DNA from 3 places in the Mesorhizobium sp. M4B.F.Ca.ET.017.02.2.1 genome. Region 2 is predicted to be linked to each of the others. Evidence: predicted binding sites of a transcription regulator. Region 2 holds the regulator's gene; each other region holds the start of a gene.
The links. The regulator PhoB, encoded in region 2, activates phosphate uptake and scavenging genes when phosphate is short. The targets are predictions, from matches to a motif close to TGTCATNNANCTGTCAT.
Positions count from the first base shown of each region.

Region 1: the regulator PhoB is predicted to act here: its motif matches at 6,276-6,292, upstream of EN738_RS08300 (DUF1045 domain-containing protein).
Region 3: the regulator PhoB is predicted to act here: its motif matches at 1,326-1,342, upstream of EN738_RS09450 (YdcH family protein).

Region 1 covers NZ_RZOF01000042.1:19,181-26,935, forward strand. The annotation lists gene EN738_RS08270 (MurR/RpiR family transcriptional regulator) at 1-164, shown strand, start outside; gene iolC (5-dehydro-2-deoxygluconokinase) at 321-2,249, shown strand; gene iolD (3D-(3,5/4)-trihydroxycyclohexane-1,2-dione acylhydrolase (decyclizing)) at 2,274-4,118, shown strand; gene iolE (myo-inosose-2 dehydratase) at 4,161-5,075, shown strand; gene EN738_RS08290 (DUF3329 domain-containing protein) at 5,142-5,354, shown strand; gene iolB (5-deoxy-glucuronate isomerase) at 5,369-6,181, shown strand; gene EN738_RS08300 (DUF1045 domain-containing protein) at 6,331-7,038, shown strand; gene EN738_RS08305 (alpha-D-ribose 1-methylphosphonate 5-triphosphate diphosphatase) at 7,088-7,755, shown strand, end outside.
Region 2 covers NZ_RZOF01000023.1:25,809-33,563, forward strand. The annotation lists gene EN738_RS05325 (substrate-binding domain-containing protein) at 1-1,026, shown strand, start outside; gene pstC (phosphate ABC transporter permease subunit PstC) at 1,168-2,628, shown strand; gene pstA (phosphate ABC transporter permease PstA) at 2,625-3,941, shown strand; gene pstB (phosphate ABC transporter ATP-binding protein PstB) at 3,957-4,781, shown strand; gene phoU (phosphate signaling complex protein PhoU) at 4,805-5,512, shown strand; gene phoB (phosphate regulon transcriptional regulator PhoB) at 5,532-6,221, shown strand; gene EN738_RS05355 (ROK family protein) at 6,225-7,469, opposite strand; partial or broken gene xylF (D-xylose ABC transporter substrate-binding protein) at 7,735-7,755, shown strand, end outside.
Region 3 covers NZ_RZOF01000051.1:17,716-25,470, reverse strand. The annotation lists gene EN738_RS09460 (IclR family transcriptional regulator) at 136-936, shown strand; gene EN738_RS09455 (YdcH family protein) at 967-1,170, opposite strand; gene EN738_RS09450 (YdcH family protein) at 1,413-1,592, shown strand; gene ispG (flavodoxin-dependent (E)-4-hydroxy-3-methylbut-2-enyl-diphosphate synthase) at 1,925-3,175, shown strand; gene EN738_RS09440 (lytic transglycosylase domain-containing protein) at 3,181-4,035, shown strand; gene EN738_RS09430 (response regulator) at 4,275-6,611, opposite strand; gene EN738_RS09425 (hypothetical protein) at 6,720-7,247, shown strand; gene EN738_RS09420 (zinc-dependent alcohol dehydrogenase family protein) at 7,254-7,755, opposite strand, start outside.

The sequences.
Region 1 (7,755 bases), on a different contig from region 2:
CCTCGTTCTCGCCGCTCGCCCAGTTCGCCAAGGTCTGGTTCGAGGTCGCCGAGGCCGATTTCGCCGGCTTCCGCTCACTGTCGGCGACGATGGCGCTGGCCATGGCGCTGACCGTCGCAGTCGGCGAGAAGCGGCGCGACACGGGCCGCAAGCGCAAGGGCTGAACGGCTCGGCCTGCAGTCTTTTTCGGCTAGGGAATGCTCATTCCATCTTGACTACAGATTGGAATTATTATTTCATAATCCCGGCATCACGCCGCCGCTCGCGCGTGTACCCCAAAATGGGGTTGCTCAACACAATAAGGCCGATGGGAGGTTCGAATGGGCGAAGCCGTGGAAGCGAAACCGCTCGACGTCATCACCATCGGCCGCGCTTCGGTCGATCTCTATGGCCAGCAGATCGGCTCGCGGCTGGAGGACATCACCTCCTTCGCCAAATCGGTAGGCGGCTGCCCGGCCAACATCTCCGTCGGCACGGCAAGGCTTGGCCTGCGTTCGGCGCTGCTCACCCGCGTCGGCGACGAGCAGATGGGTCGGTTCATCCGCGAGCAGCTGAAGCGCGAGGGCGTCTCGGTCGATGGCCTGAAGACCGACAAGGAGCGGCTGACCGCGCTGGTGCTGCTCTCCGTCGAGGACGAAGGCGTCTCGCCGATGATTTTTTACCGCTCCGACTGCGCCGACATGGCGCTGGCCGAGGAGGACATCGACGAGGCGTTCATTGCCTCGGCCCGCGCGGTCGTCGTCACCGGCACGCATTTCTCCCGCCCCAACAGCGACGCCGCGCAGCGCAAGGCGATCAGCATCATGAAGGCCAAGGGCGGCAAGGTGGTCTTCGACATCGACTACCGCCCGAACCTCTGGGGCCTTGCCGGCCATGCCGAGGGCTTCGAGCGCTATGTCAAATCCGACCGCGTCTCGGCGCAGCTGAAGACGGTGTTGCCCGATTGCGACCTCATCGTCGGCACCGAAGAGGAGATCATGATCGCCTCGGGCGCCGATGATTGCCTGAGCGCGCTGAAGACCATCCGCTCGCTGTCCTCCGCCACCATCGTGCTCAAGCGCGGCGCCATGGGCTGCATCGTCTACGACGGGCCGATCAGCGACGACCTCGAGGACGGTGTTGTCGGCAAGGGCTTTCCGATCGAGGTCTACAATGTGCTTGGCGCCGGCGATGCCTTCATGTCGGGCTTCCTGCGCGGCTGGCTCGGCGGCGAGAGCTTCGCCACGGCGGCGACCTGGGCCAATGCCTGCGGCGCCTTCGCCGTCTCGCGCCTGCTCTGCGCGCCGGAATATCCGACCTTCGAGGAATTGCAGTATTTCCTCAAGCACGGCAGCAAGCACCTTGCGCTGCGCAAGGACGAGGCGATCAATCACATCCATTGGGCGACGACGCGCCGGCGCGACATCCCCTCGCTGATGGCGCTCGCCTGCGACCACCGCGTCCAGCTCGAGGACGTCGCCGCCAAGACCGGTGCGGACGCCGCCCGCATCGAGGATTTCAAGGTGCTGACCGTAAAGGCGGCGGCCAGGGTCGCCGCCGGCCGCGCCGGTTACGGCATGCTGCTCGACGAGAAATATGGCCGCGACGCCATGTTCGAATTCGCCCGCCATCCCTTCGCCTGGCTTGGCCGTCCGGTCGAACTGCCGGGCTCGCGGCCGCTGCGCTTCGAATTCTCGCAGGACATCGGCTCGCAGCTGATCGACTGGCCGGTCGAGCACTGCATCAAATGCCTGTGCTTCTATCATCCGGACGACCCCGAGGCGCTGAAGCTGGAGCAGCAGCAGAAGCTCAGGACCCTGTTCGAAGCCGCGCGGAAAGTGGGCAGGGAGCTTCTCGTCGAGATCATCGCCGGCAAGCACGGCAAGCTCGACGACACCACCATCCCGCGCGCGCTGGAGGAACTCTATGCGCTGGGCATCAAGCCCGACTGGTGGAAGCTCGAGCCGCAGGCTTCGGCAAGCGCCTGGGCGAAGATCGAGGCGGTGATCGTCAAGAACGATCCATGGTGCCGCGGTGTCGTGCTGCTCGGGCTCGAGGCGCCGCAGGACGAACTGGAAGCGGCCTTTGCCGCGACGGCCAACGCGCCCGTCGTCAAGGGCTTCGCCGTCGGTCGCACCATCTTCATCAACGCCGCCGAACAATGGCTGGCCGGCAGGATGTCGGATGAAGAGGCGGTCGCCGACATGGCGTCGCGCTTCCAGCAGCTGACCGAGGCATGGCTTGCCGCGCGCGGCCGCAAGGCGGCATAACAGACGGAAGCCGGAGGAAACGACATGACGAAGACCGTACGCCTGACCATGGCGCAGGCTGTGACCCGCTTCCTGTCGCGCCAGATGACTGAGATCGACGGCAGACGAGTGCCCATCTTCGGCGGCGTCTGGGCGATCTTCGGCCATGGCAATGTCGCCGGCATCGGCGAGGCGCTCTACCAGGTGCGCGACGAATTGCCGACCTTCCGCGCCCATAATGAGCAGGCGATGGCGCATGCGGCGATCGCCTATGCCAAGGCCAATTTCCGCCGCCGCTTCATGGCCGCGACCAGCTCGATCGGACCAGGCGCGCTCAACATGGTGACGGCGGCAGCCCTGGCACACGTAAACCGGTTGCCTGTCCTGTTTTTGCCGGGCGATGTGTTCGCCAACCGCTTGCCCGATCCGGTGCTGCAGCAGGCCGAGGATTTTTCCGACGGTACGGCGAGCGTCAACGACTGCTTCCGCGCCGTGTCGCGCTATTTCGACCGCATCACGCGGCCGGAGCAGGTCATCCCGGCGCTCAACCGCGCCATGCAGGTCTTGACCGATGCGGCAGAATGCGGCCCGGTCACGCTGTCGCTCTGCCAGGACGTGCAGGCCGAGGCTTATGATTATCCCGAAAGCCTGTTTGCCGAGCGCCTCTGGATGCCGCGCCGGGTTCGTCCGGACCGCAACGAACTGGCGGCCGCCGTCGCGGCGCTGAAGGACGCGAAAAGGCCGCTGGTGATCGCCGGCGGCGGCGTCCTCTATTCGCAGGCTTCGGGCGAACTGGCCAAGCTGGTGCAGGGCGCCGGCATTCCCGTCTGCGAGACGCAGGGCGGCAAATCTTCGCTCCCCGATGACCATCCGCTCAACATGGCGGCGGTCGGCGTCACCGGCACGTCCGCCGCCAACCGGCTGGCCAAGGAGGCCGATGTCGTGCTCGCCGTCGGCACCAGGCTGCAGGATTTCACCACCGGCTCATGGGCGCTGTTCAAGAATGCCGGCCGCACCATCATCGGGCTGAACACGCAAGGTTTCGATGCCGGCAAGCACTGGGCGCTGCCGCTGGTCGCCGACGCGGCCGAAGGGCTGGCGGAACTGTCCGCTGCCTTGAAGGGCTGGAAGGCGCCGTCCGCCTGGACCGACAATGCGCTGAAGGGCAAGACGGAGTGGCAGGCTGCCGCCGCCAAGGTCACGGCCTCGACCAATGCCGCCTATCCGTCCGACGCGCAGGTGATCGGCGCCGTGCAGCGCGCCATGGGCTCGGGCGTCACCTTGCTGCATGCCGCCGGCGGATTGCCCGGCGAATTGCACAAGCTCTGGCAGGCCGGCGCGCCCGGCTCCTATCATGCCGAATACGGCTTCTCGACCATGGGTTACGAGATCGCCGGCGGTCTCGGCGTCAAGATGGCCAAGCCCGATCAGGAGGTCGTCGTCATGGTCGGCGACGGCTCCTACCTGATGCTCAATTCCGAGATCGCCACATCGGTGATGCTGGGGCTGAAACTCACCATCGTGCTGCTCGACAACCGTGGCTATGGCTGCATCAACCGGCTGCAGATGGCGACCGGCGGCGCCAACTTCAACAATCTCCTGAAGGACTCCCGCCACGAGGTCATGCCCGATGTCGACTTCGCCGCCCATGCGGCAAGCCTCGGCGCGACGGCCGAGAAGGTGGCCTCGATCGCCGAGCTGGAGACGGCGCTCGCCAGGGCCAAGGGCAACAGCAAGACCACCGTGCTGGTCATCGACACCGATCCGCTGGTCTCGACCGAGGCCGGCGGCCACTGGTGGGACGTCGCCGTGCCGGAAGTCTCCGCGCGACGCGAAGTCAACGCCGCGCGCAAGAAATATGAGGAAGCCGTCGGCAGCCGGCAGGGCTGAGCCCGCGTCCGCCTCGCAACGAACTGACATTGGAGTGACGACTTGAAAGCCAAACTGGGCATGTCCCCCATCGCGTGGTGGAACGACGATCTGGTGGAATTGAGCGATGACGTGTCGCTGGAGGAGTGTCTGCGCCAGTCGCGCTCGGCCGGCTTCACCGGCATGGAAAAGGGCCGCCGCTTTCCCGACGATCCCAAAGTAATGCTGCCGATCCTGAAGGCAGCCGACGTCACGCTCTGCGGCGGCTGGTTCTCCGGCACGCTGGTCGACGAGGAGATGGCCAGGAATAAGGACCGCATCCAGCCGATGATCGACCTGTTCAAGGCGGTCAACGCGCCCTGCATCGTCTATGGCGAGGTCGGCCGCTCCATCCAGGGTGACCGTTCGAAGCCGCTCGCCACCAAGCCGAAGCTCTCCGGCGACGAAATGAAGGCCTATGGCAGGCGCCTGACCGAATTCGGCGAATGGTGCGCCGAGCAGGGCATGCCGCTGTCCTACCACCACCACATGGCGGCGGTCGTCGAGACCGAGCCGGAGCTTGACGCCTTCATGCGCCACTCCGGCGAAGGCATTCCGCTGCTGCTCGACGCCGGCCATCTCGCCTTCGCCGGCGGCGACGTGCTGCGCGCCATCGACAATCACCACAAGCGCATCAACCACGTCCATGTGAAGGACGTGCGCATGGGCGTGATCGACAGACTCGACCGCACCAGGCAGTCCTTCCTCGATGCCGTGGCGCTCGGCGCCTTCACCGTGCCTGGCGACGGGTCGTTGGATTTCGGCGCCATTGTGCAGCGGTTCGCCGACCATGGCTATGAAGGCTGGTTCGTCGTCGAGGCCGAGCAGGATCCGAAGCCAAACCCTCCGCTCAGGATGGCCCAGGTCGGCTACAAGGAGCTGATGCGGGTGATGAGCGCCGCCGGCTACACGGTGGAGACGCAGGGTTTTCCGGCCTGAACGGTGGATTAGTCAGGGCGCCCGGTCTATCTGATGCGCTTTGGCTAAATCCGGGATTGGCGCGCGATGAAAGACTATGAGCACCCGTTCTTCCGGCCGCTGTGGCGGCGCATCGCCGTGGTGGCTGTCTGCCTGGCCTGGTCGGTGATCGAGTTCGCTTCCGGTACGCCTTTCTGGGGCGTCATCGCGCTCGGCTTCGCCGGCTATGCCGTCTGGCAGTTCTTCTATCTCTACAAGCCGGCCGAAGAGGCCAAGCCTCCGGCCGAACCGAAGGAATGATTGAGGAGACAAAAATGTCCAAACTGCTCGTCAAGGCCGACAGGGGCCACGGCCGCGTCGCCCACGTCACGCCGCAAAGCGCCGGCTGGACCTATGTCGGCTTCGATCTTCATCGGCTGAAAGCGGGCGAGACGGCTTCGGGTGAAACGGCCGACCGCGAGGTCTGCCTGGTCTTCGTCACCGGCAAGGGCAAGGCGTCCGCCGCCGGCACGGATCTCGGCCTGCTCGGCGAGCGCATGTCGCCCTTCGAGGGCAAGCCATGGTCTGTCTATGTGCCTGAGGGGTCCAACTGGTCGGTGACTGCCGACACCGAGCTGGAACTCGCCGTCTGCTCGGCTCCCGGCCTGGGCGGCGGCCTGCCGGCCCGCGTCATCGCTCCGCGGGATCTCGGCCAGGAGGTGCGCGGCAAGGGCACCAACACGCGCTACGTCACCAACATCCTGCCCGAAGGCAAGCCGGCCGACTCGTTGCTGGTGGTCGAGGTCATCACGCCGGGCGGTCACACCTCCAGCTATCCGCCGCACAAGCACGACCGGGACAACCTCCCCGCCGAGTCCTATCTCGAGGAAACCTACTACCACCGCCTCAACCCGCCGCAGGGCTTTGCCTTCCAGCGCGTCTATACCGACGCCGGCAGGAATGGCGAGCGCGAGCTGGACGAGGCGATGGCGATCGAGGACGGCGACGTGGTGCTGGTGCCGAAGGGCTACCACCCGTGCGCCGCCTGCCATGGCTACGATCTCTACTATCTCAACGTCATGGCCGGGCCGAAGCGCACCTGGAAGTTCCACAACGCGCCCGAGCACGAATGGCTGATGAAGGCCTGAGCCTCCTGCATTGCGCTGAAGCCATTGGTCCAGCACGGAAAAATCGTCGGCTAAGGACCTGCCTGGCCGATTTGCCATCGAAAACCATCGTAAGCTTCGTCAATCCGTCATGGAAATCACCTATGGCAACGGTCTGACGAGGACTTCTCATGCGCTACGCCATCTATTTCACCCCAAGCCAGGACGAGCCGCTGGCGCGGATCGCCGCCAATTGGCTGGGACGCGACCCGTTCGGCGCCGCCACCCGGCCGGTCGAGGCCGTGGGTGAGCTGTCGGCGGCCGAAGTTGCCTTCCATACCGCCTCGGCCCGCCGCTACGGCTTTCACGCGACGCTGAAGGCGCCCTTCAGGTTGGCTGAGAACGAGACCGAAGCCACGTTGCGCGCGGCGCTCGACAGCTTCGCCGAGGCGGCCCAGCCGGTTACCATCCCGCGCCTCGTCGTCGGCCAGATCGACGGCTTCTTCGCGCTGGTGCCGCAAGCGCCTGTGCCGGCGCTCAACCGCTTCGCCGGCGATGTCGTGCTCGCCTTCGACCGTTTCCGCGCGCCGCTGACCGAGGCCGAGATCGAGCGCCGCAGCCCCGACTCGCTGAAGCCGGACGAGTTCCGCAATCTCTGCCAATGGGGCTACCCCTACGTCTTCGAAACCTTCCGCTTTCACATGACGCTGTCCGGCCGCGTTGCGTCACAGGAAAGCCCTCGTCTGCGCGCAGCAATCGACAGCCTGTTCACGGAAGTGCTGCTGCGGCCGGTGCCGGTCGAAGCGCTGACGCTGTTCGTCGAAACCGAACCGGGCGCCCCGTTCATGGTGCTGTCCCACCACGCGCTAGGACGCCGCCCGGCCCGGAAAACTGCCTGAGACCAAACTGCTTGAGACCAAACTGCCTGATTACCAAGGACGATTTGAAATGACCGCCGAGACCGTTCTCACCAATGCCCGCATCGTGCTTGCCGACGAGATCGTTGAGGGCTCGCTGGTGCTGCGCGACGGCTTGATCGCCGCCATCGACCCGGGCGCTGCCCGCGCCGGCGAGGACATGGGCGGCGACTACATCATCCCCGGCCTGGTGGAACTGCACACCGACCATCTCGAAGGTCACTACGCGCCGCGCCCGAAGGTCCGCTGGAACCCGATTGCCGCCGTGCTTGCCCATGACGCGCAGGTGGCAACCGCCGGCATCACCACCGTGCTCGATGCCTTGCGCGTAGGCATGGACGAGGACGCCGACCTCACCTCCGCCGACATCCGCAAGCTGGCCGACGCCATTGAGGACAGCGTCGCGCAGGAGCGGCTCAGGGCCGACCATTTCATCCATCTGCGCTGCGAGGTCTCGGCACCGGACTGCCTGAAGGCCTTCGCCAATTTCGAGACCGACGAGCGGGTGAAACTGGCGTCGCTGATGGACCATGCGCCAGGACAGCGCCAGTTCGTCAATCTCGAAACCTATGCCTATTACTACCAGCGCAAGCTGAAGCTCTCCGATCGCGACTTCCAGAAATTCTGCGAGAAGCGCATGGCGGAATCGGCGATGAATTCCGGTCCGAACCGCATCTTCATTTCCGCCGCCTGCCACGA
Region 2 (7,755 bases):
AACAAATTTCTCCTCACGGCGTCGGCCGCCGCGCTTGCGCTGGCCGCGTCGTCCGGCTTCGCCGCCGCGCGCGACCAGATCCAGGTTGCCGGGTCGTCGACCGTGCTTCCCTATGCCAAGATCGTTGCCGAGCAGTTCGGCGAGACCTTCACCAAGTTCAAGACCCCGGTGGTCGAGTCCGGCGGCAGCGGCGCCGGCATCAAGGAATTCTGCAAGGGCGTCGGCGAAGACACCATCGACATCGCCAACTCCTCGCGCCCGATCAAGAAGGACGAGATCAAGTCCTGCGCCGACGCCGGCGTGAAGGATATCCAGGAAGTCCGCATCGGCTATGACGGCATCGTCTTCGCAACCGACATCAAGGGCCCGGACTGGGCGCTGGTTCCCGCCGACATCTACAAGGCGCTGGCCGCCAAGCTCGTTGTCGACGGCAAGCTGGTCGACAATCCGAACACCAAGTGGAGCCAGGTCAACCCGAAGCTGCCCGACTGGGACATCGCCGCCTACATCCCGGGTGAGAAGCACGGCACGCGCGAAGTGTTCGAGACCAAGCTTCTCGACGCCGGCTGCGACAAGGCTGCCATCAAGGCCACCGGCATCAGCGACGACAAGGAAATCGGCAAGACCTGCATCGCCATCCGCAAGGACGGCAAGGCTGTCGACATCGACGGCGACTACACCGAGACGCTCGCCCGCATCGACTCCAACAAGACCGGCGTCGGCGTGTTCGGCCTCGCCTTCTACGAGAACAATGCCGACAAGCTGAAGGTCGCCAGCGTTGAAGACGTCGTGCCTTCGACCGAGACCATCGCCAGCGGCAAGTATCCGGTTTCGCGCCCGCTGTTCTTCTACGTCAAGAAGGCGCATCTCGGCGTCGTTCCGGGCCTGAAGGAATATGTCGAATTCTTCCTCGACGACCAGATGATCGGCCCGGAAAGCCCGCTTGCCGAATACGGCCTGGTTTCGGCTCCCGACGCCGAGCGTCAGTCGCAGCGCGACGCCTTCGCCGCCGGAAAGACCATGTAATCAAGCTTAGGGCCGGGGCGCGGGATTACCTGCGCCCCGGCCTCTTCGCCCGCCGCAGTGGCGGTGGCGACCGGAGCGTGATCCCGAAATGGGACCGGACAAGATCATGCTCGAACGAGGGATTTCCCCTGGGGTGGGTTCATGTCGTCCATGCTCGTACTTGCCATAGTCGCCGCCATCGGCGTGGTCGCATTCTTCATTGGCCGCCAACGGGCCGTGGCGCAGGACAATGGTTCGGTGAAGCCGCATTCGCGCGCCCATTATCACGGCTGGTGGGCCTTCCTGCTCGCCGTGCTGCCGGCCCTCCTGCTGCTTGCCGTCTGGAACATCGGTTCCTCCGTCTATCTCGAGCGCCACATCCACGCCGCCTTGCCCGAGCGCACCGCCGACAGCGCGGTCGCCAGCGAGGCGCTCGATGTCAGCCTGGTGAAGAGCCTCGCCAAGGGGCTGCGCCAGCTCGATGCAAACACCCAGCTTCCCGCCAGTTTCGCCGAATTGCAGCCGCTGCTCGCCGCCAAGGGCGTGGCGCTGGCGACGGACACCCAGGACTACATGATCCCGATCGCCGTCGAGGCGAATGCGGTGCAGGACCGGCTCGGCCTGGTCGGCGCCGTCGTCACGCTCGTGCTGTCGATCGCCGGCGCCTTTTACGCGCTCCGGCAAGTCGCGCCGCGAGCGCGCGCCAGGAACAATGTCGAGCGGCTGATGCTGTGGGGGCTGCTGGCGGCCTCAACCATCGCCATCCTGACCACGGTCGGCATCGTGCTTTCGATGCTGTTCCAGACGATCCAGTTCTTCGACAGCGTTTCGCCGGCGAGCTTCTTCTTCGGCACCGTCTGGGATCCGCGCTTCGCCGCGGCCGGCTCGGGCGGCAGCCAGGGCCAGTTCGGCCTGATCCCGCTCCTGTCCGGCACGCTCTACATCGCCTTCGTCGCCCTGCTGGTGGCGGTTCCGGTCGGTTTGATGTCGGCCGTCTACATGGCCGAATACGCCTCGCCCAAGGTGCGCTCGGTGGTGAAGCCCGCGCTCGAGCTGCTGGCCGGCATCCCGACCATCGTCTACGGCATTTTCGCCGTCGTCACGCTGGGGCCGTTCCTGCGCGATCTCTCGGCGGCGCTGACGGGCGGTTCGCCCTTCATCCAGGGCCAGAGCATCTTCACCGCCGGCCTGGTCATGGGCGTCATGCTGATCCCGGTCGTATCCTCCCTGTCGGACGACATCATCACCGCGGTGCCGCGCGCCATGCGCGACGGCTCGCTCGGCCTCGGCGCGACGCGCTCGGAGACGATCAAGCGGGTGATCCTGCCGGCCGCGCTGCCCGGTATCGTCGGCGCCATCCTGCTGACCGCCTCGCGCGCCATCGGCGAAACCATGATCGTGGTGCTCGCGGCCGGCGTCGCCGCCAATCTCACCGCCAATCCGTTCGAGGCGATGACCACCATCACCGTCAAGATCGTCAACCAGCTGACCGGCGACCTCGAATTCAATTCGCCGCAGACGCTGGTCGCCTTCGCGCTCGGCATTACGCTGTTCGCGCTGACGCTGGTGATGAACATCGTCGCCCTCTACATCGTGCGCAAATACCGGGAGCAGTACGAATGACCGATATCCCGCTGGATACGATGGTCCGGGCCGCGGCTCCTGCGCGCCGCGACATCGGCCTCAAGGCCCGCTACGCCGCCGAACGCCGGTTCCGCATCTATGGCGTGCTGGCGATCTCGGTTGGCCTCGCCTTCCTCGCCATCATGCTGATCACCATCGTCTCGAAGGGCTACACCGCCTTCTGGCAGACGACGGTGACGCTGCCGATCAATTTCGACGAGAAGATCATCGATCCTTCCAACAAGCGCGCCACCGATCCGGACGTGCTGATCAAGGCGAACTATCCCAAGCTGGCCGACAAGGCGCTGATGGCCAAGCTCGGCATCGATCCCGCCAACAAGCCGATGGCGCTGAAGCTGAAGGGCTTCCTGTCGGAGGGCGCGCGCGTGCAATTGCGCGACATCGTCGTCGCCGATCCGTCGGTCATCGGCACCACGCGCAACGTCGACATCCTCGCCGCGGCCAATCTCGATTCCGCCTTCAAGGGCCAGATCGACCTCAACGTCGAGGAAGCGCGCCGCAAGGTCTCGGACCAGCAGATCGCCTGGATGAACCAGCTCAAGGGCGACGGCACCATGGCCGAGCATTTCAACAAGGGCCTGTTCACCTATGGCGCCTCCAGCCGTCCGGAAACGTCGGGCATGGGCGTGGCCATCATCGGCTCCTTCTACATGATGGTGATCGTGCTGCTTCTGGCGCTGCCGATCGGCGTCGCCGCCTCCATCTACCTGGAGGAATTCGCCAAGAAGAACCGCTTCACCGACCTGATCGAAGTCAACATCAACAATCTGGCGGCGGTACCGTCGATCGTCTTCGGCCTGCTCGGCCTTGCCGTGTTCATCAATTTCCTCGGCATGCCGCGCTCGGCCGCCTTTGTCGGCGGCCTGGTGCTGACGCTGATGACGCTGCCGACGATCATCATCGCCACCCGCGCGGCGCTTGCCGCAGTGCCGCCGTCGATCCGCTCGGCGGCGCTCGGTCTCGGCGCCTCCAAGATGCAGATGGTGTTCCAGCACATCCTGCCGCTTGCCGCCCCCGGCATCCTCACCGGCACCATCATCGGCCTGGCGCGCGCACTCGGCGAGACCGCGCCGCTGCTCCTGATCGGCATGGTCGCCTTCGTCGCCGACTATCCAAAGACGCCATTCGATCCGGCGACAGCGCTGCCGGTGCAGATCTACATGTGGGCCAACGAGGCAGAGCGCGCCTTCGTCGAGCGCATGTCGGGCGCGATCATCATCCTGCTCGTCTTCCTCATGGCCATGAACATCACGGCGATCGTGCTCAGGCGCCGCTTCGAACGGCGCTGGTAAAAGAAGGCATCTGGTATGAACATCATGACCGAACAGTCTCTTGAAAACGCAGTGGGCGACAAAATGAACGCCAAGTCGAACGAAGTGATCAAGATGCGCGGCGACAAGGTCGGCGTGTTCTATGGCGAGAAGCAGGCGCTGTTCGACGTCAATCTCGACGTCCGCCTCAACCAGGTGACGGCGTTGATCGGTCCTTCGGGCTGCGGCAAGTCGACCTTCCTGCGCTGCCTCAACCGCATGAACGACACCATCGATTCGGCGCGGGTGACCGGCAAGATCACGCTGGACCAGGAGGACATCTACGACAAGAGCATCGACGTCGTCGAGCTCAGGGCCCGGGTCGGCATGGTGTTCCAGAAGCCGAACCCGTTCCCGAAGTCGATCTACGAGAATGTCGCCTACGGCCCGCGCATCCATGGGCTGGCCAAGCGCAAGGCCGACATGGACCAGATCGTCGAATCCAGCCTGAAGAAGGCGGCGATCTGGAACGAGGTGAAGGACCGCCTGCACGAGCCCGGCACCGGCCTATCCGGCGGCCAGCAGCAGCGCCTGTGCATCGCCCGCGCCATCGCCGTCTCGCCGGAGGTGATCCTGATGGACGAGCCGTGCTCGGCGCTTGACCCGATCGCCACCGCCCGCGTCGAGGAGCTGATCGACGAGCTGCGCCAGAACTACACGATCGTCATCGTCACCCATTCGATGCAGCAGGCGGCGCGCGTGTCGCAGCGCACGGCGATGTTCCACCTCGGCTACCTGGTCGAGGAGGGCGCCACCGACAAGATGTTCACCAACCCCGACGACAAGCGCACCCAGGACTACATCACCGGCCGGTTCGGCTGATTTCCAAGCACGAGGACAGGATCATGGGTGAACATCATACGGTTGCGTCTTTCGACGAGGATCTCGGCGCCATCAGCAAGCTGATCTCCGACATGGGCGATCTCGCCCGCTCGATGGTCGCCGGCTCGACGCGGGCGCTGCTCAATTCCGACAACGCCCTGGCGCAGCGCGTGGTGTCCGACGACGCCATCATGGACGCGCGCCAGCGCGAACTCGACGACCGCGCCATCACACTGATCGCCAAGCGGCAGCCGATGGCCAACGATCTGCGCGCCGTGGTCGGCTCGATCCGCATGGCGGGCGACCTCGAACGCATCGGCGACCTCGCCAAGAACATCGCCAAGCGCGTCGGCACCGTCGGTCTCAGCGTCACGCCGCGCGACCTTTCGCATTCCATCGACGGCATGGCGCAGCTGGTGCTGATCCAGGTGCAGGGGGTCATCGAGGAGTATGCCGCCGCTGATGCCGCGGCGCTTGCCAAGCTCCGCAACGACGACGAGCGCATCGACGTTAAATACACCTCGGTGTTCCGCGAACTTTTGACCTACATGATGGAAGATCCGCGCAACATCACCGCTTGCACGCATCTGTTGTTCTGCGCCAAGAATCTGGAGCGCATCGGCGACCATGTCACCAACATCGCCGAGAACGCCTACTACGTGCTGACCGGCCAGCAACTGCCCGCCAATCGTCCGAAGCTGGACGAGACGGCGATGTCGGCGCCGGCCTGAGAAGAAGGGTGACGGGCCGATGATCGCGCCACGCATCATGGTGGTGGAGGACGAGGAGCCGCTGGGGGTGCTGCTCCGCTACAATCTTGAATCGGAAGGCTACCAGGTCGAGGTGGTGACACGCGGCGACGAGGCCGAAATCCGGCTGCAGGAAAACGTGCCCGACCTCCTGGTGCTCGACTGGATGGTGCCGGCGGTTTCCGGCATCGAGCTCTGCCGGCGCCTCAGGATGCGGCCGGAGACCGAGCGGCTGCCGATCATCATGCTGACGGCGCGCGGCGAGGAAAGCGACCGGGTGCGCGGCCTCTCCACCGGCGCCGACGACTATCTGGTCAAGCCGTTCTCGACGCCGGAGTTCATGGCGCGCGTCAAGGCGCTGCTGCGCCGCGCCAAGCCGGAAGTCCTGTCCAGCATGCTGAAGGTCGGCGACATCGTGCTCGATCGCGAGTCGCACCGGGTGTACCGCAAGAAGAGCGAAATCCGGCTCGGACCGACCGAGTTCCGCCTGCTCGAATTCATGATGCGGCATCCCGGCCGGGTGTTCTCGCGCAGCCAGCTGCTCGACAATGTCTGGGGCGAGACGATCTACATCGACGAGCGCACGGTCGACGTGCATGTCGGCCGCCTGCGCAAGGCGGTCAACAATGGCCGCATGCCTGACGTCATCCGCACCATCCGGGGCGCGGGCTACGCGATCAGGGAAGATTGACGCTCAGGCCACGTTCTTCCCGGTGGCGCCGCCTTTCACCTGCACGCCCGGCGCGAAAATCTCCTGGTCGACGAAGGTCAGTGCGCGCATGGCGCAGCCTTCGCGGATGAGCGGCAATTCGTTCGGCTCGGTGTCGAAGGAGATCGACTTCGAATGCTGGCCGCCGGCGGTCTGGGCGATCGCCTCGCGCAGCGCCGGCTCGATCAGATCGAAGGCGGCGGCGCTGACGCCGACCATGGCGACGGGAGCTGGATCGATCAGCGCGAACAGGCTGCCGAGGCCGAAGCCGAGCGCCTCGCCGGCCTTGCGGTAGGCCTGGCGCTCCGGGCCGTCGCCGGCGCGCGCCCTGGCGGCGAGCGAGCGCATGTCGGCGTCGCTGACATCGACCGGCTCGGCGTCCTCGCCCATCTGCTTGGCATTGCGCCAGATCGCATAGTTGCCGGCATAGGCCTCGACGCAGCCGCGCCGGCCGCAGCGGCAGAGCGCGCCGCCCGGCCGGTGGATCATGTGGCCGAATTCGCCGCCGGAGGAATGGGTGCCGGTGAACAGCTCTCCCTTCAGCACCAGCCCCATGCCGATGCCGTGCGAGAGCAGGATGGCAATGAAGTCGTCGCGGTACCGCTCGGGATCGCGCCACTGCAAGGCCACCGCCATCATGTTGCAGTCATTCTCCATGGTGGCCGGAACGCCAAATTCGGCTTCCAGAATGTCGGCGAAGGCGATGTCGGTCTGCGGCGTGATCGGCGACCACAACATGGCGCGGGCATGGGTGTCGGTGATGCCCTGGATGCCCATGGCGATGCGGGCGACGCCGCGGACGTCGAGGTCGGGATCCTCGAAACGGCGCCGGACGATGGCCACGCATTCGCCGATCAGCTCGTCGCGCGGCATGATCGCCGTGTCGAGGCGGCGCTGCTCCTCGGCAATGACCTGCCCGGCATAGTCGATGACAGCGACGGAAAGGAAGTTCAGCGACAGGACCACCGTCATCACCGCCGTGGCTTCCGGATTGAGGGCAAGCCCGACCTGCGGCCGGCCGCGCTTCAGCGAAACAGCCTCGTTTGGCTTGCTCTCGGTCAGAATGCCTTCCTGGATCAGGTCGGACGAGATCGCCGAGATGGTCGAATGGCTGAGGCCGGTGGTGGCGGCGATCTCGGTACGCGACGGCTGGCCGGCGCGGCGCACGGCCGAAATAACCATCGCCCGGTTGCGTCGGCGCAGATCGTCGTGGCGGATTCCAACCGACATGCTTTGCCTTCCTCCCGGTCGTCGCGGCCGTTTTTGATTTCGAAGGCCGTCGGCGACACCGTATGAATAGTGGCAGAAGCGGGCCAGCCTGTCATTTATTTATTCCGGAGCTCGAAAAAAATTCGCCGAGGCCTCGGAATCGATGAGAATCGTTGTTGACAGCGCTCCGGCGTTGGATCATATTTTTTTCGAGGCTCGAAAAAAAGCCTCGATGCCGGCCTCAGGGCCAGTCTGGGTCGCGCCGCAATGGCGCAGGGAGGATATCATGAAGAAATTCGCAACCGCC
Region 3 (7,755 bases), on a different contig from region 2:
GTTCACGGCGACCTCCTTTCGTGTTGTGTTCCCCAGTGGACGAGCGATACACGCGTCGGTGATCGACAAGGCGATTGTCTCTTACAAGAGACGCGTGTATCCTGTACAAGACAATACTAACATCAGGAATCGACAATGCAAGATGGCGAAACACTCGCGGAGTGGCAGACCGGAACGGACGAGGAGAAGCCCGCGAACTCACGCGAGAAGGGCCTCAACCGGGTGCTGCACATTCTGGACTTCCTGCACGCCACCCAGCGCGCGATCGGCATAGGCGAGCTGGCCAAGGGGGTGAACGCGCCGCGATCGACGACCTACACGCTGGTGCGCGAGCTGGTCGACGCCGGGCTGCTGGAGCTGACCGGCGACGGCAACCGGGTCTATTTCGGCAAGAAGCTCTACCTCTATGGAATGGCCTATATGCGCGGCAACGACATGCTGCGGCGCGGGCGGCAGGAGGTCGACACGCTTTCGCACGAGACGGGCGAGACATCCGAATTGTGCATGCTGCAGAGCGGCCGCTACACGATCATCCATTCCAGTCCCGGCACGAGGCCGTTCCGCATCAGCTCGGCCACCGGCCTGCAGATACCGCTCCCCTGGACCGCTTCCGGCAGGCTGCTGCTTGCGGGCTTCGACCGGGACCGGATCGAAGCCATGGTATCCGAGGCCGACCTCATCCTGCCGGATGGCCGCAAGCTCAAGCTCGACGATTTCATCGACGACATCGGCAAGGCGCGGGCCACCGGCTATTGCGTGACCTCCGGGCTCGTCGACGCCTACACCAAGTGCCTGGCAGCGCCGGTATTTTCGGCGCCGGGCAAGGTCGAGGCAACGATGTGCCTTGTCGTTCCGATAGACACATCCGAGGAGCGGACAGCCGAACTCATCGCTCTGCTGCGCGAGCGCGCGGCACGGCTGTCGATCGCGGCGTGAGCCGATCGGGCCGGGACGCCCGGCCGCGCGTCAGGCGATGATGTCGGGGATGATGCGGTCTTCCAGCGCCATCAGCCGGTCCTTGAGGAAGAGTTTCTTCTTCTTCATGCGCTGAATCTGCAGGGGGTCGCAGCCGGTGGCGATCATCGCATTGATGGCGGCGTCGAAATCGGCGTGTTCCTGCTTCAGGCGGGAAAATTCGAGCCGGATCTCGGCCTGTTCCTGTTCGGACATTCTCTACCGTCTGCACGTCTGCGGCGCCCAAGAGATGGGCCTGATTGGGCGGGGCCGGTGGGATTTTGCAACCGGCGGGCCGCTCATATCACATTTCACATTGTCGTGGAATGCTACCACGCGGCATTCGACATCGAGATCGGTTGGTGGCAGAGTGTCATCGTGCTGTCACAGATGCGGACTGGCGGTGGGCGCATTTTGGCGGCTGCAATCGAGGAAAATCATGAAAGGGAGAACCAATCATGTCTCTTGCATCCCATCTTGATGAGTTGCAGCGGAAACACGGTGACATCGAGCGCGAGATCACCGATGCGATGAACCATCCGTCGGTCGACGACCTCGAAATCGTGAATCTCAAGCGGCGCAAGCTGGCAATCAAGGACGAGATTGAAAAGCTGAAGGCGAAACCGACGACGCACTGACGCTCCTTTAACAAAGCCGCGCCGCCTTTGGTGCGATCATCTCTCCGGTGGCAGCCTGTCGCCGGAGATGTTTCCTTCTTTATCCCGATAAAGGTTCCCACGGCTTAAGGCATGCGGATCGCGTGCCTCGGGCGCCATATGTCGGACCGTTCTCGCCATTCATCTCTGGCATGCGGGTGGCCGGCAGCCGGCCGCCGCGGTGCGCAACGGTCGCATCGCCGCCCCGCCAATTTGCGGCTTCCGCTCGGCCGTTGCCATTGACAAGCCATCTTTGCTCCTCCACCTCATGCCCGGACCCTTGAGCATACTGCTCTGAGCAAAAGGCAGCCGGCATGACCGGATATTTTTCCTCTCCCTTCCCGCGCCGGACATCGGTCGGCGTTTCCGTCGGCGGCGTGGTCGTCGGTGGCGGCGCGCCGGTCGTCGTGCAGTCGATGACCAACACCGACACCGCCGACATCGACCAGACCGTCGCCCAGGTCGCGGCGCTGCACCGCGCCGGCTCCGAGATCGTGCGCATCACCGTCGATCGCGATGAAAGCGCCGCCGCCGTGCCGGCCATCCGCGACCGGCTGGCGCGGCTCGGCATCAATGTGCCGCTGGTCGGCGATTTCCACTATATCGGCCACAAGCTGCTCGCCGATCATCCGGCCTGTGCCGAGGCGCTGGCCAAATACCGCATCAACCCCGGCAATGTCGGCTTCAAGGACAAGAAGGACCGGCAGTTCGCTGCGATCGTCGAGATGGCGATCAAATACGACAAGCCGGTGCGCATCGGCGTCAACTGGGGCTCGCTCGACCAGCAGCTGCTGACGCGACTGATGGACGAGAACCAGGCCCGGGGCTTTCCGCTGACCGCGCAGGAGGTGACGCGCGAGGCGATCGTGCAGTCGGCGATCCTGTCGGCCGAAATGGCCGAGGAGATCGGCCTTGGCCGCGACAAGATCATCCTGTCGGCCAAGGTCAGCGGCGTGCAGGACCTGATCGCCGTCTACGCCGAGCTTGCCACCCGCTCCAACCATGCGCTGCATCTCGGCCTGACCGAGGCCGGCATGGGCACCAAGGGCATCGTTGCCTCGTCCGCCGCCATGGGCATCCTTCTGCAGCAAGGCATCGGCGACACCATCCGCATCTCGCTGACGCCGGAGCCGAACGGCGACCGCACCCGCGAGGTGCAGGTGTCGCAGGAACTGCTGCAGACGATGGGCTTTCGCCAGTTCGTGCCGATCGTCGCGGCCTGCCCCGGCTGCGGCCGCACGACGTCCACCGTATTCCAGGAACTGGCGCAGAACATCCAGGCCGACCTGCGCAAGAACATGCCGGTGTGGCGCGAAAAGTATCCCGGCGTGGAAAACCTCAAGGTCGCGGTGATGGGCTGCATCGTCAACGGTCCGGGCGAATCCAAGCATGCCGATATCGGCATTTCGCTGCCCGGCACCGGCGAGACGCCGACGGCGCCGGTATTCGTCGACGGCAAGAAGGCGGCGACCTTGCGCGGCCCGTCGATCGCCCAGGATTTCGAGAAGATGGTCGCCGACTATATCGAGCAGCGCTACGGACGCGGCAAGGCAGCGGCAGAGTAGATCCGATGCGGCGTTTCCTCAGGGCGACGCTGATCCTGTTGTGCGGGGCAGGCTGGGTGACCATCGCTCAAGCCGATCCGCCGCCGTCGGCCAAGCAGCGACTCATCGGCAAGGTCTGCAATCTGATCGAGGCGCATGCCGTCGGCAACGGCCTGCCCAAGGACTTCTTCGCCCGGCTGATCTGGAAGGAAAGCCGCTTCGATCCCAATGCGGTGAGCCCCGTCGGCGCCGAGGGCATTGCCCAGTTCATGCCGGGCACGGCCAAGATGCGGGGACTGGCCAACCCCTTCGACATCGAGCAGGCGATCCCCGCCTCGGCGAAATACCTTGCCGAGATGAAGGTCAGCTACGGCAATCTTGGCCTTGCCGCCGCCGCCTACAATGCCGGCGAGAACCGGGTGTCGCGCTGGCTCGGCTCCGGCGGCTTCCTGCCGATGGAGACCGAGAGCTATGTCTTCGATGTCATGGGCGAGGCGGTCGACAAATTCTCGGATAGTTCCTATGCCGGCAAGATCGAGCCGCTCGATGCCAAGGCAAGCTTTGCCGCCGCCTGCCGCAAGCTGCCGGTGATCATGTCGCAGACCGTTGCCATGGCCTCGATCAACGTCAAGCCCTGGGGCGTGCAGGTGGCCAGCAATTTCCGCCGCAGCGCCGCGGTCGGCCAATGGCTGAGGGTCAGGAGCCGTTTCCCGGCGCTGCTTTCCAATCATGATCCGGTGGTAAGCCGGGTGCGTACGCCGATCGGCCGGCGCGGCATCTACGCGGTGCGGATCGGCGCCGACAGCCGGGGCGAGGCGAATGGCATCTGCCAGAAACTGCACGGCGTCGGCGGCGCCTGCCTGGTGGTGCGCAATCGGTAAGGTAGGGCAAGGATTTGGAGAGGTCGGCGGGACAGCGCCCCCCTCTGTCCTGCCGGACATCTCCCCCACGAGGGGGGAGATTAGCCGCTTCGTTGATTGCGTTCGTCCCTCAACGCTGAAGATTGGCGAAAGCCGTGATGACAGCTAATCTCTCCACCCGTGGGGGAGATGGCCGGCAGGCCAGAGGGGGGCGCGAAGGAACTCGGCGGTAGGTTGTTGGTCGCAATCAGGTCCTAGCCTCACGCCGTCTTCACCGCCACCGTCTCGCTGAGCCAGGTGCCGATCTTGCTGCCGAGGCGGTCGGGCGAGATCGGCTTCGGCAGATAGTCGTCCATGCCGGCCTCGATGCACTTTTCGCGGTCGCCCTTCAGCGCGTGCGCGGTGACGCCGATGATCGGCGTGTGGTTGCCGCTCTGCCGTTCGATCTGGCGGATGGCGCCGGTCGCCTCGTAGCCGTTCATCTCGGGCATGGAGACATCCATCAGGATCAGCCTCGGCCGCAGCGCCTTGTACATCTCGACGGCCGTGCGGCCATTGCCGGCGATGCGGTAGCTTAGGCCGAGACCGTTGAGGATCTGGCCGAAGACCAGCTGGTTCACGTCATTGTCCTCGGCGATCAGGATGTCGATCGGGCCGTTCGCGGCGGTAGCCGGTTCCGGTGCGGCGGGCGCCGGCATGGCCGGACCGCGGATGACGGTGAAGGCGGGTGCGGGCGCTGCCTGCGGGGCGACCGCCTCGCGGACGAAGCGTGCCTTGCCGACCTGCGAGCGCGCCTTCTGGATGACCGAGATGACGGTGCCGAGCAGGACGGCCGAGCGCGCCGGCTTGGTCAGATGCGCGGCGATTCCGAAATCGATGACCATCTTGCCGAAATCGACCTGGTCGACCGAGGTCAGGATGACCACCGGGATTGCGGACATGCGGCTGTCGGCGGCAATCGCCTTGGCGACGTCGGCGCCGTTCATGCCCGGCATCTGATAGTCGAGGATGATGCAGTCTACGGCGGCGCCGAGCTGGCTGGCGCGATCGAGGAAGGCAAGGCCGACGGCGCCGCTTTCGGCGGCGGCGCAGTCGAAGCTCCAGCTTCGCAACTGCTCCAGCAGAATCTCGCGGTTGACCGGGTTGTCGTCGATGACCAGCACGCGGGCGCCGGTGACGTCGACCGGCACGATCTCGTCGCGCGAGTCCTGGCTGTGCGCCGGCAGCGGCACGGCGAACCAGAACACCGAGCCGCGGCCGATCTCGCTCTCGACGCCGATCTTGCCGCCCATCAGGTCGACAAGGCGGGCGGCGATCGCCAGGCCGAGGCCGGTGCCCTCATGACGGCGCGTCGAGGAGCCGTCGACCTGCGCGAACTTCTCGAACACGTTCTGCAGCTTCTCGGCCGGAATGCCGATGCCAGTGTCCTCGACGCGCACCTTGAGCTGGACGACGCCGTCCGTCACCTCGCCGCCGACATCGACCAGCACGTGGCCCTTCTCGGTGAACTTCACCGCGTTGCCGACCAGGTTGGTGACGATCTGGCGGAAGCGCCCGGCATCGCCGACGACGAAGGACGGCAGGCGCGGATCGACACGGACGATGAGCTCGATGTTCTTCTCGGCGACCCGCGCCGACACCAGCGTGGCCACATCCTCGACCGCTTCCGCCAGGCGGAAGGGCGCCGGGTCGAGCATCATCTGCCCGGCATTGATCTTGGAGAAGTCGAGGATGTCGTTGATGATGGTGAGCAGCGCGTTGCCGGACTTGACGATGACGTCGGTGAAGGTCTTCTGGCGCGTCGTCAGTTCGGTCTTGGCCAGAAGCTCGGCCATGCCGAGCACGCCGTTCATCGGCGTGCGGATCTCGTGGCTCATATTGGCCAGGAATTCCGACTTGGCGCGGTCGGCCGCCTCGGCCTTGAACAGCGAGGCGGCGGTCTCGGCGAAGGCGCGGCGGATCGCCTTTTCCATCGGCCTGAAGACCCAGAAGGCGACGATGGCGAGCACGGCGAACAACAGCCCGCTCGCCCACAGAAGCAGCCTGTCGCTGGCGGCGTCGGCCAGATGGCGCTCATTGTCCATAGCGGTGCGGACGCGAACCAGCATCGGCTGGGCAAACAGGTCGTTCTGGTTGCGGATCTCGCGGTAGCTCCATTCATCGACCTTCTGCGCCACCGACATCAGATTGAAGTTGCGCACCATGTCGCGTGCCGACCAGAACAGGTCGCCGTTGACGGACGTGGAATCGAGGTCGTTGAGGGTGCTCTTCGACAGGCGCGGTCTGATGGCGGCTAGCTGGGCGGTCAAGGCCTCGATCTCGCCGGAGAGCCGCTCGGAATGGCCGCGCGCCGACGCCACCAGCCCATCGCGCGTCTCGGCGCGCCAGGCGGTGCCGGTGGTCTCGGCGAAATTGGTGGCGTTGCGCAGATCGCGGCCGAAAATGACCAGATTGCTGCTCAGCGCGTCCACGTTGTGACGGAAAGAATTGACCCGGTTGAGCGCGAACATGACCGCGGTGGAGGCCAGCGCGAAAATCAGCAATCCCGAGAGATAACGGACCCGGATCGACCGGATGAAGGAAGAATATTCCGGCATGCGCAACCCCAACACATACGCATAATTTTAATTGTCGGGATTACGCTTGATTTACATTAAGATTTCGTTCGCGCGGCAGTCGCCGCGCAGTTTGCTGAGGACGTCAAAATGCGGGCATTGCGCTTTTCGGCGATCGGCTTCGCTTCTGTGCTGCTGTCGACCTTCGCCTGGTGGGTCGCCGCCCCAAGTGGCGCGGCGGCAGCCACGACCACGAACCTCCGAGAATTGTGCCGCCAGGTGAAGAACGACGACACGATCCGCCCCTATTCGCACGACCTTTACGACGGCACGGCCAAAGCGTTCAAAAAGCTGTTTCCGGACGCCAAAGCCGCGCCGCAGGAGTCCGAATTGCAGGCACAGGCCAGCTATCGCTGCATGAACGGCAAAGTGCTGGTCTGCTTCGTCGGCGCCAACCTGCCTTGCGCCAGGATGAACGCCTCGCGCGACAATCCCGGCGCGGATGAATTCTGCAAGGCCAACCCGAATGACGACGTCGTGCCGGCCTTCGCGACCGGCCACGACGCCGTCTATTCGTACAAATGCCGGAACGGCAAGGCGGAGGTCACCGGCAATCCGTGGCAGCTCGACAAGCGCGGTTTTGCCGCCAAGCTGTGGACCGTGCTTCCCGGCAACTGAAGCCGGCTAAACGGAAAGCATCACCTTGATCGCGCGGCGCTCGTCCATGGCGCGGTAGCCTTCGGCGACTTCCGCCAGCGGCAGCAGCAGGTCGAAGACCTTGCCGGGCTTGATCCTGCCCTTGAGCACGCGGTCCATCAGGTCGGGCAGGAAGCGGCGGACCGGCGCCGGGCCGCCGAGCATGCGCTTCTGGCCGAAGAACAGGCGCTGTCCGTCCAGGGAAACGTCATGCGGCACGCCGACATAGCCGATGGTGCCGCCGGGTCGCGAGACGGCCAACGCCTGGTCGAAGGATTCGGCCGTGCCGACGCATTCCAGCACCGAGTCGGCGCCGACGCCCCTGGTAAGGTCCTTGATGCGCGCCACGCCGTCCTCGCCGCGCTCGGCCACGATGTCGGTTGCGCCGAACTCGCGGGCGAGTCTCTGGCGGCTTGCGTGGCGGCTCATGGCGATGATGCGCTCCGCGCCCATCTCCCTCGCGGCAAGAACGCCCATCAGGCCGACGGCG